One region of the Streptococcus sp. Marseille-Q6504 genome, then DNA from elsewhere that is predicted to be linked to it. Evidence: predicted binding sites of a transcription regulator. Region 1 holds the regulator's gene; each other region holds the start of a gene.
The links. Region 1 encodes Rex, which represses fermentation and respiration genes when NADH is low (regulators of the CRP and FNR family bind a similar motif). Its sites were predicted from a motif close to TTGTGAANTANTTCACAA; they were not measured.

Region 2: a site for Rex is predicted at 1,123-1,140, ahead of ACWPUA_RS07390 ((S)-acetoin forming diacetyl reductase). Genes of this name have one in related genera too.
Region 3: a site for Rex is predicted at 1,875-1,892, ahead of ACWPUA_RS02115 (zinc-dependent alcohol dehydrogenase family protein). Genes of this name have one in related genera too.
Region 4: a site for Rex is predicted at 1,397-1,414, ahead of adhE (bifunctional acetaldehyde-CoA/alcohol dehydrogenase). Genes of this name have one in related genera too.

The regions. Positions count from the first base shown of each region.
Region 1 is NZ_CBCOON010000004.1:84,440-87,650, forward strand. Features, by position in the region: gene ACWPUA_RS05475 (cysteine desulfurase family protein) at 1-938, shown strand, start outside; gene ACWPUA_RS05480 (DUF1831 domain-containing protein) at 944-1,291, shown strand; gene ACWPUA_RS05485 (DUF4649 family protein) at 1,301-1,516, shown strand; gene ACWPUA_RS05490 (redox-sensing transcriptional repressor Rex) at 1,599-2,240, shown strand; gene ACWPUA_RS05495 (gamma-glutamyl-gamma-aminobutyrate hydrolase family protein) at 2,256-2,945, shown strand; gene radC (RadC family protein) at 2,969-3,211, opposite strand, start outside.
Region 2 is NZ_CBCOON010000008.1:1,137-4,347, reverse strand. Features, by position in the region: gene ACWPUA_RS07405 (winged helix-turn-helix transcriptional regulator) at 1-323, opposite strand, end outside; gene ACWPUA_RS07400 (nuclear transport factor 2 family protein) at 476-865, shown strand; gene ACWPUA_RS07395 (oligoendopeptidase F) at 910-1,011, opposite strand; gene ACWPUA_RS07390 ((S)-acetoin forming diacetyl reductase) at 1,259-2,023, shown strand; partial or broken gene ACWPUA_RS07385 (AAA domain-containing protein) at 2,333-3,211, opposite strand, start outside.
Region 3 is NZ_CBCOON010000002.1:1,450-4,660, reverse strand. Features, by position in the region: gene comGA (competence type IV pilus ATPase ComGA) at 1-172, opposite strand, end outside; gene ACWPUA_RS02120 (DUF1033 family protein) at 226-603, opposite strand; gene ACWPUA_RS02115 (zinc-dependent alcohol dehydrogenase family protein) at 740-1,798, opposite strand; gene nagA (N-acetylglucosamine-6-phosphate deacetylase) at 1,939-3,090, opposite strand.
Region 4 is NZ_CBCOON010000007.1:6,725-9,935, forward strand. Features, by position in the region: gene adhE (bifunctional acetaldehyde-CoA/alcohol dehydrogenase) at 1-1,361, opposite strand, end outside; gene ACWPUA_RS06675 (MORN repeat-containing protein) at 1,661-2,074, opposite strand; gene ACWPUA_RS06680 (low molecular weight protein-tyrosine-phosphatase) at 2,067-2,504, opposite strand; gene yajC (preprotein translocase subunit YajC) at 2,553-2,873, opposite strand; gene tkt (transketolase) at 2,989-3,211, opposite strand, start outside.

The DNA of each region.
Region 1 (3,211 bases):
CCCAACACATTTTCTTCACTTCTGGTGGTACAGAAAGTAATAATACAGCTATTATCGGCTACTGTCTTCGTCATCAAAATCGCGGAAAACACATTATTACTACTGCTATCGAGCATCACGCTGTGCTTGAACCGATTGAGTATCTGGTGAAAAATTTTGGGTTTGAAGTGACTATTTTAAAACCCGACAATCAAGAAATCACGGCAGACCAAGTCAAGAATGCACTGCGTGATGATACTATTCTCGTTTCAACTATGTATGTTAACAATGAAACAGGTACTCTTTTACCAATCGCTGAAATTGGTCAGATTTTAAAAGTCCATTCAGCTGCTTATCATGTAGATGCTGTTCAAGCTGTCGGGAAGCTAGAGATTCTTCCTGAAGAACTAGGAATAGATTTCCTCAGTGCTTCTGCTCATAAATTTCACGGTCCAAAGGGTATCGGTTTCCTATACGCTGCTTCTACAGATTTTGATCCTTATCTACATGGTGGAGATCAAGAACAGAAAAAAAGAGCAGGGACAGAAAACCTTCCCGCAATTATAGGTATGGTTGCAGCTCTTAAGGACGATATAGATCATCTAGAGGCTAATTTTAATAAAGTTCAAAAACTACAGAAAGTTTTTCTAACTGAAATGGCTGGATCAACCTATTATCTCAATCAAGGTAAAGAGCAACTCCCTTATGTCCTAAATATCGGATTTCCGGGACAACGCAACGATCTACTACTACTTCGTTTAGACCTTGAAGGTATTTCTATTTCAACAGGTTCTGCTTGTACAGCTGGTGTTGTTCAGGTCAGCCATGTTCTTCAAGCCTTCTACGGTGAAGAATCTCCTCGCTTACACGAGTCTGTACGCGTCAGCATTTCACCTCAAAATACAGAACAAGAAATGATAACTCTTGCTAAAACTCTTAAAAATATCATCGGAGGATAAACTTAATGGCATTTGAACAAACGATTAAACTTAAAAATTGTCGTTACGAATACACACTTAGTCCAACTGTTAAAAAATTTACGCTTAAAGATAATACTTTTTTTGAAACTAAAGTTGGTAACTATGAATTAACGCGACTACTTGAAAAAGTTCCAAATAGCGGAGAAGGATTCCAACTTAAGATTATCATCAACAAAGACTTAACTGGTGTAAAAATCTATATCACTGATAAATTTGGTCTACGTTTAGTTGATATCTTCAAATCAGAAGAAACTCATATCCACCAAGAGAAATTCTACTTTTTGATGGATAGCCTAGTTGAACGTGGCGTATTTACAAAAAGCGAAAGATAGAAGGTCATTATGTTTCGATTAACTTACAAGGACTCCTATCAAGTAGAGCGTGTGCAAGAATATGAAGACTATGAAGCTCTTATGCTCTCTCTATCGGGTTGTGTAACTCTCCCAGATACTACTCATATTACTTCATTAACACATGAAGGAGTTGAAATCTATCAAGGGCTTCTAGGTAACCTCTACCGCTTTTTAAGAACTTACCACGAAACGAAGATAAACTAAGATTTTTTCTTAGTTTTTTTTCGTTATTGTTGCAATTTTCACAAGCTTTCTATAAAATAGTAGATAGAAAGGTTGTGATTTTGTGAAAGAAAAACAGTCTGCTATTCCTAAAGCAACAGCAAAGAGACTTTCTCTCTATTACCGTATTTTTAAAAGATTTAATGCCGAGAAAATTGAAAGAGCTAATTCCAAACAAATTGCAGAAGCGATTGGAATTGATTCTGCCACTGTTCGTCGTGACTTCTCTTACTTTGGCGAACTCGGTAGACGTGGATTTGGTTATGATGTCAAAAAGCTCATGACTTTTTTTGCTGATCTTTTAAATGATAATTCTATTACCAATGTTATGCTTGTAGGTATTGGAAATATGGGGCATGCCCTCCTCCACTACCGCTTTCATGAGCGTAATAAAATGAAAATCATCATGGCTTTTGACCTAGATGATCATCCTGAGGTTGGTACCAAGACACCCGACGGTGTTCCAATCTATGGAATCTCTCAAATAAAGGATAAAATTAAGGATAGTGATGTTAGAACTGCTATTCTTACTGTTCCTAGTGTTAAATCTCAAGAAGTTGCGGAACTTTTGGTTGATGCTGGTATCAAAGGTATCCTCAGTTTTTCTCCTGTTCACCTACATCTTCCTAAAGACGTAGTTGTTCAGTATGTCGATCTTACTAGCGAACTTCAAACCCTCCTCTATTTCATGCGAAAAGAGGATTAGAAAGCGAATTGATTTATGAAAAAACCAGTTATTGGGATTACAGGAAACGAAAAAGCCCATCCAGACGATGAGCTTATGATGAGTTATGCTGCCAAAGGCTTTGTTGAAGGAGTTAAGGAAGCTGGAGGTATCCCCATTATCCTACCGATTGGTGATGAAGAAATGGCCAGTTACTACATTAGTTTAATTGATAAACTTATTTTAACTGGTGGACAAAATGTTGACCCTAAATACTATGGTGAGCCAAAAACTATTGATAGCGACGATTACCACCTTCAACGTGATATTTTTGAGTTAGCCCTCATTAAAGAAGCAATCAAGCAAAAGAAACCAATTTTTTCTGTCTGTCGTGGTACTCAACTTTTTAACGTAGCCATGGGCGGGTCTCTTTATCAAGATATCGAAGATCATTGGCAAGATACTTCCGCTGAATACACCACTCAGCGACTTGTCACCGAACCAGATACTATTCTAAGAGAAATCTATGGAGAAATCTCTCATATCAATTCTTTCCACCATCAGAGCATCAAAGATTTAGCTCCTAATCTTAAGGTTGTAGCACATGATCCTAAAGATGGTATTATCGAGGCTGTAACAACTACGGACGGCTTCCCTTATCTTGGTGTTCAATGGCATCCTGAATTTCTCTTTGAAAATCGCCCCAAAGATAAAACACTTTTCGACTATGTCGTCAATGAATTGTAAAACCTGTACTATATACAGGTTTTTTATATCATATCTGTCTTCTCGCGGTAACTAAAATAATCAGAATGAGAGACAATTAAATGGTCCAATAAGATCAATCCCATTAATTCGCAGGCTTCTTTAACAAGCTTCGTAACATGGTCATCATTGGGGCTAGGAACTACTGCTCCTGATGGATGATTATGAACTAGAATCACAGATGTTGCCATATGCTTCAAAGCATAGTGGAGAATTTCTCTCGGTTCAGCAATGCTTCTCGTGGCAGA
Region 2 (3,211 bases), on a different contig from region 1:
AGCAACTTGATATAATCCAGACCCCATTTCTCGACAGCATCTAAAACAACTCTGAATTCCTGTCCCATTTCGGTTAAGCTGTACTCAACTCGTGGGGGAACTTCCGCATAGACCTTTCGTTGAATAATCTTATCCTTTTCTAATTGACGGAGATGACGTGTCAAAATAGTTTGAGTAATCCCAGGCAATAATCTCTGCAATTCTTTAAATCGTTTAGTACCCGTACTCAACTGATAAATGATTACCAGTGCCCATTTCCCCGTTAAAACCCTCTGCGTTGTCGCGAATGGACAAATACCATACTCGCTCACTTTATTTGGCATAAAATATCTTCTTTCTATTTTTTTTTTAAAAAATTTATCTTTTAGTATCAACAATAGTACCATTTTTGATACCAACTATCAAAAAAGTGTCTACTTGTTTTTTTGATTGTAACTGTTACAATTATATCATAAAAAAGAAATGGAGAATAGATATGTCAACAAACTTAGAAATTTTCAATACTTATAACCAAGCTTTAATTGCTGGTGACTTTCCTGGTGTCTTTGAAACAATGGCAGACGATATTGTCTGGCATCAACCTGGTACTCATAGTATATCTGGTACAGTTGTTGGTAAGGACAAGCTAGGAACTCACCTAGCTACATTTGCTGAGAAAACTAATGGAACCTTTAAGGTGATAACAAATTGGGTTTCTGACAATAAGGATTTAATCGCAGCTAATGTTACTTTTCTTGGAACACGGGCTGATGGTACTGAACTCAATATGAACGGGATTGACCTCTTCCGTATTGAAGACGGGAAAATCAAAGAAGTTTGGCTCTTCTCTTCAGATCAAGCTGAAGAAGATAGCTTTTGGGGATAAGCAAAAAAGATTGGAAAAATCCAATCTGTTTTTGCTTATACTCATTACTCAGCACTGTAGGCGATAATCTTATCAACCGTATCAGACAAGAACTGAATGGTATCGCGGAGAGGTTTATCCGTTGAGATATCTGCTCCGATAATCATAGCAGACTCAAGTGGCACCTGATTTGAGGAGATTGAGCCAGTCTTCAGCTCCAGTCTCAGATAGTTTTTTCACTCTTAGAGTGTTAATTTTTTCCAAAAACCAGTCTTTGTTTGACACAAATTTCACAAAGTTGTATACTAAAACGTGATAGGACTTCTTTTAGAATCTATCACAACTCACTTATAACCCTTTGCTGTTCTTTTATGAACGTTTGAATGGTATCACGGATACCGAAGGAGGAATCATATGTCTAAAGTAGCTATTGTTACAGGTGCAGGTCAAGGAATCGGTTTTGCAATCGCAAAACGCTTGGTCCAAGATGGTTTTAAGGTTGGGGTATTAGACTACAATGCTGAAACAGCTGAAAAAGCAGTTGCTGAATTGTCAGCAGAGAATGCTTTAGCTGTTGTAGCAGATGTGTCTAAACAAGCAGAGGTTGCTGCAGCTTTCCAAAAAGTTGTAGACCATTTTGGAGACTTGAACGTTGTGGTAAACAATGCTGGTGTCGCTCCGACTACACCTCTAGATACGATTACAGAAGAACAGTTCAATCGTACCTTTGCTATTAACGTCGGTGGGGTAATCTGGGGAGCACAAGCTGCTCAAGCTCAATTCAAAGCACTTGGTCACGGTGGTAAAATCATCAACGCTACTTCTCAAGCAGGTGTTGTTGGAAATCCAAACTTGACTGTTTATGGTGGTACAAAATTCGCTGTTCGTGGTATTACTCAAACATTGGCACGTGATTTAGCTGACTCAGGTATCACTGTCAATGCGTATGCTCCAGGTATCGTTAAGACTCCAATGATGTATGATATCGCTCACGAAGTTGGGAAAAATGCAGGAAAAGACGACGAATGGGGTATGCAAACATTCGCAAAAGATATTACATTGAAACGCCTATCTGAACCAGAAGATGTCGCTGCAGCGGTTAGCTTCCTTGCTGGACCAGATTCAAACTACATTACAGGTCAAACCATTATCGTCGATGGTGGTATGCAATTCCATTAAGATCAAAAAATGAGGTTGGAAAATAATCCAACCTCTTTTATCATCTCTACGATTTCAATTTCCAGAGTCATTTTTTTGTTAGTGAAAATAATCTTTCTTCAAGACTAGAAATACTCTCCTGCTCTAAATAGTGTGATTTGCTCTGTTTTAATAGAACACAAGATTAGGAACAGTTTGGATATCCATTTTTTCTGCGAAATCATCAAAAAATTAAAGATTCCCATTGCCGCCGTAGATACGTTTATTGACTCTTTCTACACAATCTTCAATTTTATACTTTCCAGGTCACAGTTAAAAGTATCATGTTCATCATGTAACTGATTCTATTATTCCTTTTTTAATCACAATTCTATCATGGGCTATTAATAATCTAAAGGCAGAACTGTAAACATCTATATAACCTTGAGTAAGACGAAATTTCCCAAATACTTCTTTATTAATATAGCGCATCAAATCCTTTACATTATAACCAATGAATCGAGATGCAACTAACATAATAATATTCGATAATTCATATAAATTTTCTTCGAAGTCATAAACATCTCCATTATATCTTGGAAGATTATTTCCAATCTTAGAATCAGTGACGGTTATTAGATTTGAAGGTATTTCTTCTTCATTTTCTATCACAATATCATCTGACAACATAGAATAATTTTCTATTGATTTTTCAATGGCATTTATTAACTTATTCTTCTCATTGACATTATCATGAATCCAAGACGTTGACCATATCCTATAAAAATTCCAACCTTTAGACTCTAAAATTTCCTGACGTAAGCGATCACGATCCCTTGCAGTTCTAGAAGAATGGTAGGTTGCACCATCACATTCTATAGCTAACACATATCTCCCTGGTATATCAGGATGTATAACAGCCATATCTATTCTATATCCTGAAGCCCCCACTTGTGTATGAATTTTATACCCTTTAGTCACTAAAAAATTATATACATTTTCTTCAAAATCAGAATCAAATTCTGGAGATTTTTGTTCTCCATGCTCTTCATAACCAAGTAAGGCTGGAATCCCCTTCTCCGCAAATTCTAGAAAGTCTCTAAAAATAATTCTATTTTCATTCGTAGTTTCTTCTATCGGAATATCTACTCCTCTGATACTAGAAATAACATGCATGGTTTCCCTAGCTCTAGATACAGCAACGTTTAATCTTCGCTCCCCCCCAGACTT
Region 3 (3,211 bases), on a different contig from region 1:
AATGACTAATCACTGCGCCCAACTTTTCAAAGTCATAGCTATTAATCAAACGCCTTTCATCACCTATTCGCATATGCAACTCATAACCCTTGTCCTTGGGAATAAAATAGATATCCTGAGCTCCATCCTTTTTTGCGAGACTAATCAATTCTTGTGCAAGTGCTTGTACCATATTCCCTCCTCAGTTAATTATTCGAAGAAAATACAAAAAAAAGAACAACTTTATTAAAAAGTTGTTCCATCTTTTTTGATGCGACACGTCCGGTGGATTTCTAAACCAGTTTGTTTTTCATAACCCGGTCTGAATTTTTCATCTGGTATAACTTGACCATCTTCCAGTAAAGCCAAGGAATGATATTGCTGCAGAAATTCATCACATTCCTCACACCAACGCTTATCCTCCGGATTCCAAAATATGGTCATTAAGTCTCCTCGACTTTTATATAGTGGAATTTTCTTTTCCAGTTCAAACCAGCAAGATTTATAATACTTCAAGGCATCATAGTAATTTTCAAATTTCTTACTACTAATGACGTCTTCTTCCCATCCTTCTATGAACCACCAAGGTTCAAAATCCCCGTACATTTCTATAACTCGATACATAGTTTCATTTCCTTTGTATCGTATATTATAGCGAAATTTTAAGAACAATGAAAGAAATTTGCTTGCTTTCACGAATTATCTAATATTTTCAAAAAATCCAGCTATTCTAAAAAGAATAACTGGATTCAAAATTCGATTAACCTTCTGAAATATCGTTTTCAATGATAACCTTAATCGCATGATGATCTGCAGCCTTACCAAATACTTCATAGGCCTTTTCAATTTCACTTAGTTTGAAGTAATGAGTTACCAATTTTTCTGGTTCAATTTTATGACTTTCTAAAGCTTTCAAAAGCTGAGGAGTTGTGTTGGTAGAAACCAAACCGGTAGTTACGTTAATGTTACGAATCCATAGAGTATCCAAATCAAACTGAACTGGCTTACCATGCACACCACAGTTGGCTACTGTTCCATCTACACCGATAATCTTTTGGCAGAGATCAAACGTTTCAGGAATACCAACAGCTTCTATAGCAACATCCACACCTCTACCATCTGTTAAATCATAAATTTCTTGAATTGCTTTTTCAGGGTCTGAAGAATTAATCTTATGAGTAGCACCGAAAGAAACTGCAGTATCCAAACGGTTATCGTCTAGGTCTACCATGATCAATTTAGCAGGTGAATAGAATTGAGCAGTCAATAGAGCTGCTAAGCCAACTGGACCTGAACCAACGATAGCCACACTACAACCAGGCTCTACTTTCCCTTTTAAGACACCAATTTCATAACCAGTTGGTAGGATATCAGATAACATAACCAAGGCTTCATCAGACAAATCAGCTGGAGTGTGGTAGAGAGTATTATCAGCATGAGGAACACGAAGATATTCTGCTTGCATACCGTCGATCAAATGTCCAAAAATCCAACCGCCTTCGTCTTCACAGTGGGCATAGATTCCCTTTTTACAGTAGTAGCATTTACCACAGGCACAAACACAAGAAATCAAAACTTTATCGCCTTTTTTGAAGTTTGAAACGCCTGCTCCAACTTCCTCTACAATACCAATTCCCTCATGTCCAAGGATAGTTCCACTCTTACAAGCAGGAACATCCCCTTTAATGATATGTAGGTCAGTACCACAAATAGTAGTCTTAACGATACGCACAATAGCATCTGTTGGCTTGCGAATAACTGGTTTGTCAACATCAACAAATGAAGCAAGTCCTGGTTTAACATAAGTATAGGCTTTCATAAAGCTTACCTCCGTTTTTTTATTTGTATTGTTTATATCATAATTGTAAGCCTTTTCATAAATAAAATCAAGTAATATGTGAAGAAATTAACAAACTGAACTAAAAAAAGTAGAAACTAAACTAGTTTCTACTTTAGAGATTATGCTTGATAACGTTTTTCACCATCAATGTAAGTTGCTACCAATTCCAAATCCTTATCAAGAACGATAAAGTCAGCATCGTAGCCTTCACGGATTTGTCCGCAAACATCATCAATATGAACTGATTTTGCTGGGTTGAGACTGGCCATCATAACTGCTTCATGTGGATTTGCAATGCCCCATTCAACAACATTTTTCAAACCATCTTTAAGTTTGAGAATAGAACCTGCCAAGTTCCCAGTAGATTTGAGACGAGCAGTACCATTTGCAACCACAACTGGGAATTCTCCTAGCATATAGTCCCCATCTTGCAAACCACCCGCTGTCATACAGTCAGTGATAAGAGCAATATTTTCAGTACCTTTTTGTTTAAGTAGGATGTCACAAGCCTTAGGATCAACGTGATGCCCGTCGCAAATCAATTCAGCATAAGTATGTGGCAATTCATACATAGCACCAACCATACCAAGCTCACGGTGAGTTAACCCACGCATACCATTATAAGCATGAACCCAAACACTTGCACCAGCGTCAACAGCCTTCTTAGCCTGATCAAAAGTTGCATTTGAGTGACCTAAAGCAACAGTCACTCCTTCACCAGTAACCGTACGTACAAAGTCCTCAACACCTTCACGTTCAGGTGCAAGGGCAATTTTATTTAGAAGACCATTAGCAGCCTTCTGCCAAGCACGAAATTCATCCATGCGAGGATCTTTCATGTAAGCAGGGTTTTGAGCTCCTTTAAATTCCTCAGTAAAGTATGGACCTTCAAAGTAAATCCCACGAATTTTAGCACCAGAAGCCTCTTGATAACGCGCACCAATATTTTCAGTAACAGCTAATAATTGTTCGTATGATGATGTTAGAGTAGTTGGTAGGAAACTAGTAACACCTGTGCTAAGAAGACCCTCACTCATTGTATGAAGAGTACCTTCGATGTTATTATCCATAACATCAACCCCACCAAATCCGTGAATATGTGTATCAACAAGACCAGGAGCAATACTATAACCAGTATAGTCAATAATTTCTGCGTCCTCAGACACTTGATCCACATGCTTACCAAATTTACCATCAACTAGTTCTAGAAAACCGCCACGGCGAACACCATGAGGATAGAAAAATTGATCCGCTTTAATATATTTAGGCATAATGATAACCTCCGTAATTCATTTTTCTAATATTTATTATGTCAATTACATTATAAACCTTTCTGTGTAATTTGTAAATGGTATAGACCTATTATAGTTAAATTTATAAAGAAATAAACTA
Region 4 (3,211 bases), on a different contig from region 1:
AGGTTAATGGCGCTAACGTTATCCCCAACTGAGTTACGTCCGTAAGAACCACATCCGAGTGTTAATGATGGCAAGAAGGCATTATAAACATCCCCGATACCACCGAAAGTAGAAGGTGAGTTACAGATAACACGAATAGCTTTAACAGCTTTACCAAATTCTTTAGTCAGTTCTTCATCAGCAGTATGGATGGCAGCTGAGTGTCCAAGACCGTTAAATTCAACCATTTGACGAGCTTTAGAAATACCATCTTCACGGCTTTCAGATTTCAAAACTGCGATAACTGGTGATAATTTTTCACGAGTCAACGGCTCGTTTTCGCCAACTTCTTTACATTCTGCAGCAAGAATGTTTGTTCCTTCTGGAACAGTAAATCCTGCTTGTTCTGCGATCCAAGTTGCTGGTTTACCAACGATGTCAGCGTTCAATTTTGCACCAGCACAGTTTTTGCTGTTTGCTTTCACGCCGAAGCAGAACTCTTCAAGAAGAGCTTTTTCTTTTTTGTTTACAAAGTAAGTGTGGTAAGATTTGAACTCTGCTACAAATTCATCATAAATTTCTTTATCAATAATAACCGCTTGTTCAGATGCACAGACCATACCATTATCAAATGATTTAGACATGACGATATCGTGAGCAGCTTGGCGAATGTTAGCTGATTTTTCAACATAAGCTGGAACGTTTCCGGCACCTACCCCAAGAGCTGGTTTACCACATGAGTATGCAGCTTTAACCATGGCATTCCCACCTGTTGCAAGGATTGTTGCAATACCTTCGTGGTTCATCAATGCGCTAGTTGCTTCCATAGATGGTTCAGTAATCCACTGTACACAGTTTTCAGGAGCTCCTGCTTTAATCGCTGCATCACGCACGATTTGAGCAGCGTGAGCTGATGATTCTTGAGCTGATGGGTGGAATGCAAAGACAATAGGATTACGAGTCTTCAATGAAATCAAAGCTTTAAAGATTGCTGTTGAAGTAGGATTTGTTGTTGGAGTGATACCACAAACAACACCAACCGGTTCAGCAATAAGAGTCAATCCTGTCACGTCGTCTTCTTCAATAACACCAACTGTTTTAGTGTGGCGCATGTTGTTTACTACGTGCTCACAGGCAAACAAGTTCTTAGTCGCTTTATCTTCAAATACTCCACGTCCTGTTTCTTCAAAGGCATGTAAAGCCAATTCTCCGTGAGCATCAAGTGCTGCAACTGAAGCTTTTGCTACGATATAATCGACTTGATCTTGGTCGAGTTTACGCATTTCTTCAAGGGCAACCAAAGCTTTTTGCACCAAACCATCGACATGCTTTTCAGCAGCGAGTTTCTTTTCCTCTGGTGTTACAGTTTTTTTATCAGCCATATTTTCCTCCATAGCTTTCAAGGATTGTAAGTCCTTTGTTAATTTTTTCACAATCTTATTATAACTCTTTTTTCAAGATTTGTAAACAGTTTCATAGAAATTTCACAAACTTTTTTTATTCGCTTGTGAAAATAATTTTGCACAGCCCTACCCATACACTTTTTTGCTTATACTTTGTGAATAATCTCGTAAAACTTTTATTTTTCACAAACTTCATTGTAAAAAGGTATTGAAAGGCGTCTTAATTTCCATGTAAGCGCTTTCTATAGGCGCGGTATATTACCCCCTCTAAGAGGAGGTTATTGTGCTTGTTGGAAGAGCCCTTGTTTAAAGTCACCTTCATAGACAACTTCTTGCTCTGTAGTCAGTTTTCCTTTTCCTTCAGCTTGGCCATTAACAAAGTCACCTTCATAAACCCAGCCTTCTTTAGCTTGGTAGGTTCCTTTACCGTTAAATGCTCCATTTTTAAATTCACCAGTATAAGTGTCACCATTTGAGAAGGTCATTGTTCCTTGGCCGTTCATCTTCCCACGAACAATACTTCCGTCATATACAAGTGAATCGCCATCCAGTTTCAAAACTCCTTGCTTAGGCATATTCCCGACAAATACAAATATAGCACAAAGAGCTATGACTACTACTGTTGCAATTTCCAAACGAGGACGCGTTATATAGACACTGTACTTATCATAGAATTTCTTTAAATTATCCATTTTTTGCCTCATTTTCTAAACGTGTTAGCCAAGCTTGGCAACCAGTTAAAACTCGATCGTAAGTTTCATCAAAATCACCTGTATACCATGGATCAGGAACACCCTCAGAAGCAAATGCCTCTAGCTTGTGTTGTTGGTCTTGAGGACACATTCGAGTCAAATCTAGAAGATTCGACTCGTCCATCCCAATGACATAATCAAAATATTCAAAATCATCCTTAGAAATTTGCTGTGATGTTTTTGATGAATCGTAAGGAATCTCGTGAGCTTTAAAAATTTTCTGGGTTCCTTTGTGAATTGGATTGCCATGTTCCCAAGAAGAAGTTGCTCTACTTTCAATCTCATAATCATCGGTTAAAGATTTCATAACAAATTCTGCCATAGGACTACGGCAAATATTACCAAGACATACAAAAACAACTTTCTTCATTATTGTTCCCCATATTCATAGAAAAAGGGGTATGAGATCCACCCCGTTTTATTCTTCAATCGCGCTTTCACCATCGACAACTGTACCTTCTGATGTAACAGCCTCTTTAAGTGGCAAGACAGATTTGATAGCTCCAAGTTCAAAAGTCAAGTAAACTCCGTCTACATCAAGTACGATCGTTCTGTTTTCGGTATCAACTTCATCAACTGTACCGTATAAACCACCGATAGTAATGACTTCATAGCCTTTTTGAAGTTTATTGAGACTCTCCATACGCTTTTGCGCTTGTTTCTTTTGAGAACGTTGCATAAAGAACATCAAGGCGAACATCCCTACAAGCATAATCACAAATGTTAAATTTGCATTCATTGTATTTTCTCCTTTGTAATTCAGATAAAACTACTATATCAAATTTCACTATTTTTTACAAGATTGCACCTTAGTTTTAAGTCAATAAAAAACCAGAGCAAAGCTCTGATTTTTCTTATTTCAAGTTGTTTACAAGTTCTACTAGGTTTTCAACTGTAAATCCATACTCTGCCAACACTTTTGAAGCTGGGGCAGATGCTCCAAAGGTATCAATACCGAGAACTGCTCCATCAAGACCAACGTATTTGTACCAGTTTTGAGTCGCTCCCATTTCAACCGCCACACGACGACGAACTGCATTTGGTAGGATTTCTTCTTTGTATGCGGCATCTTGTGTA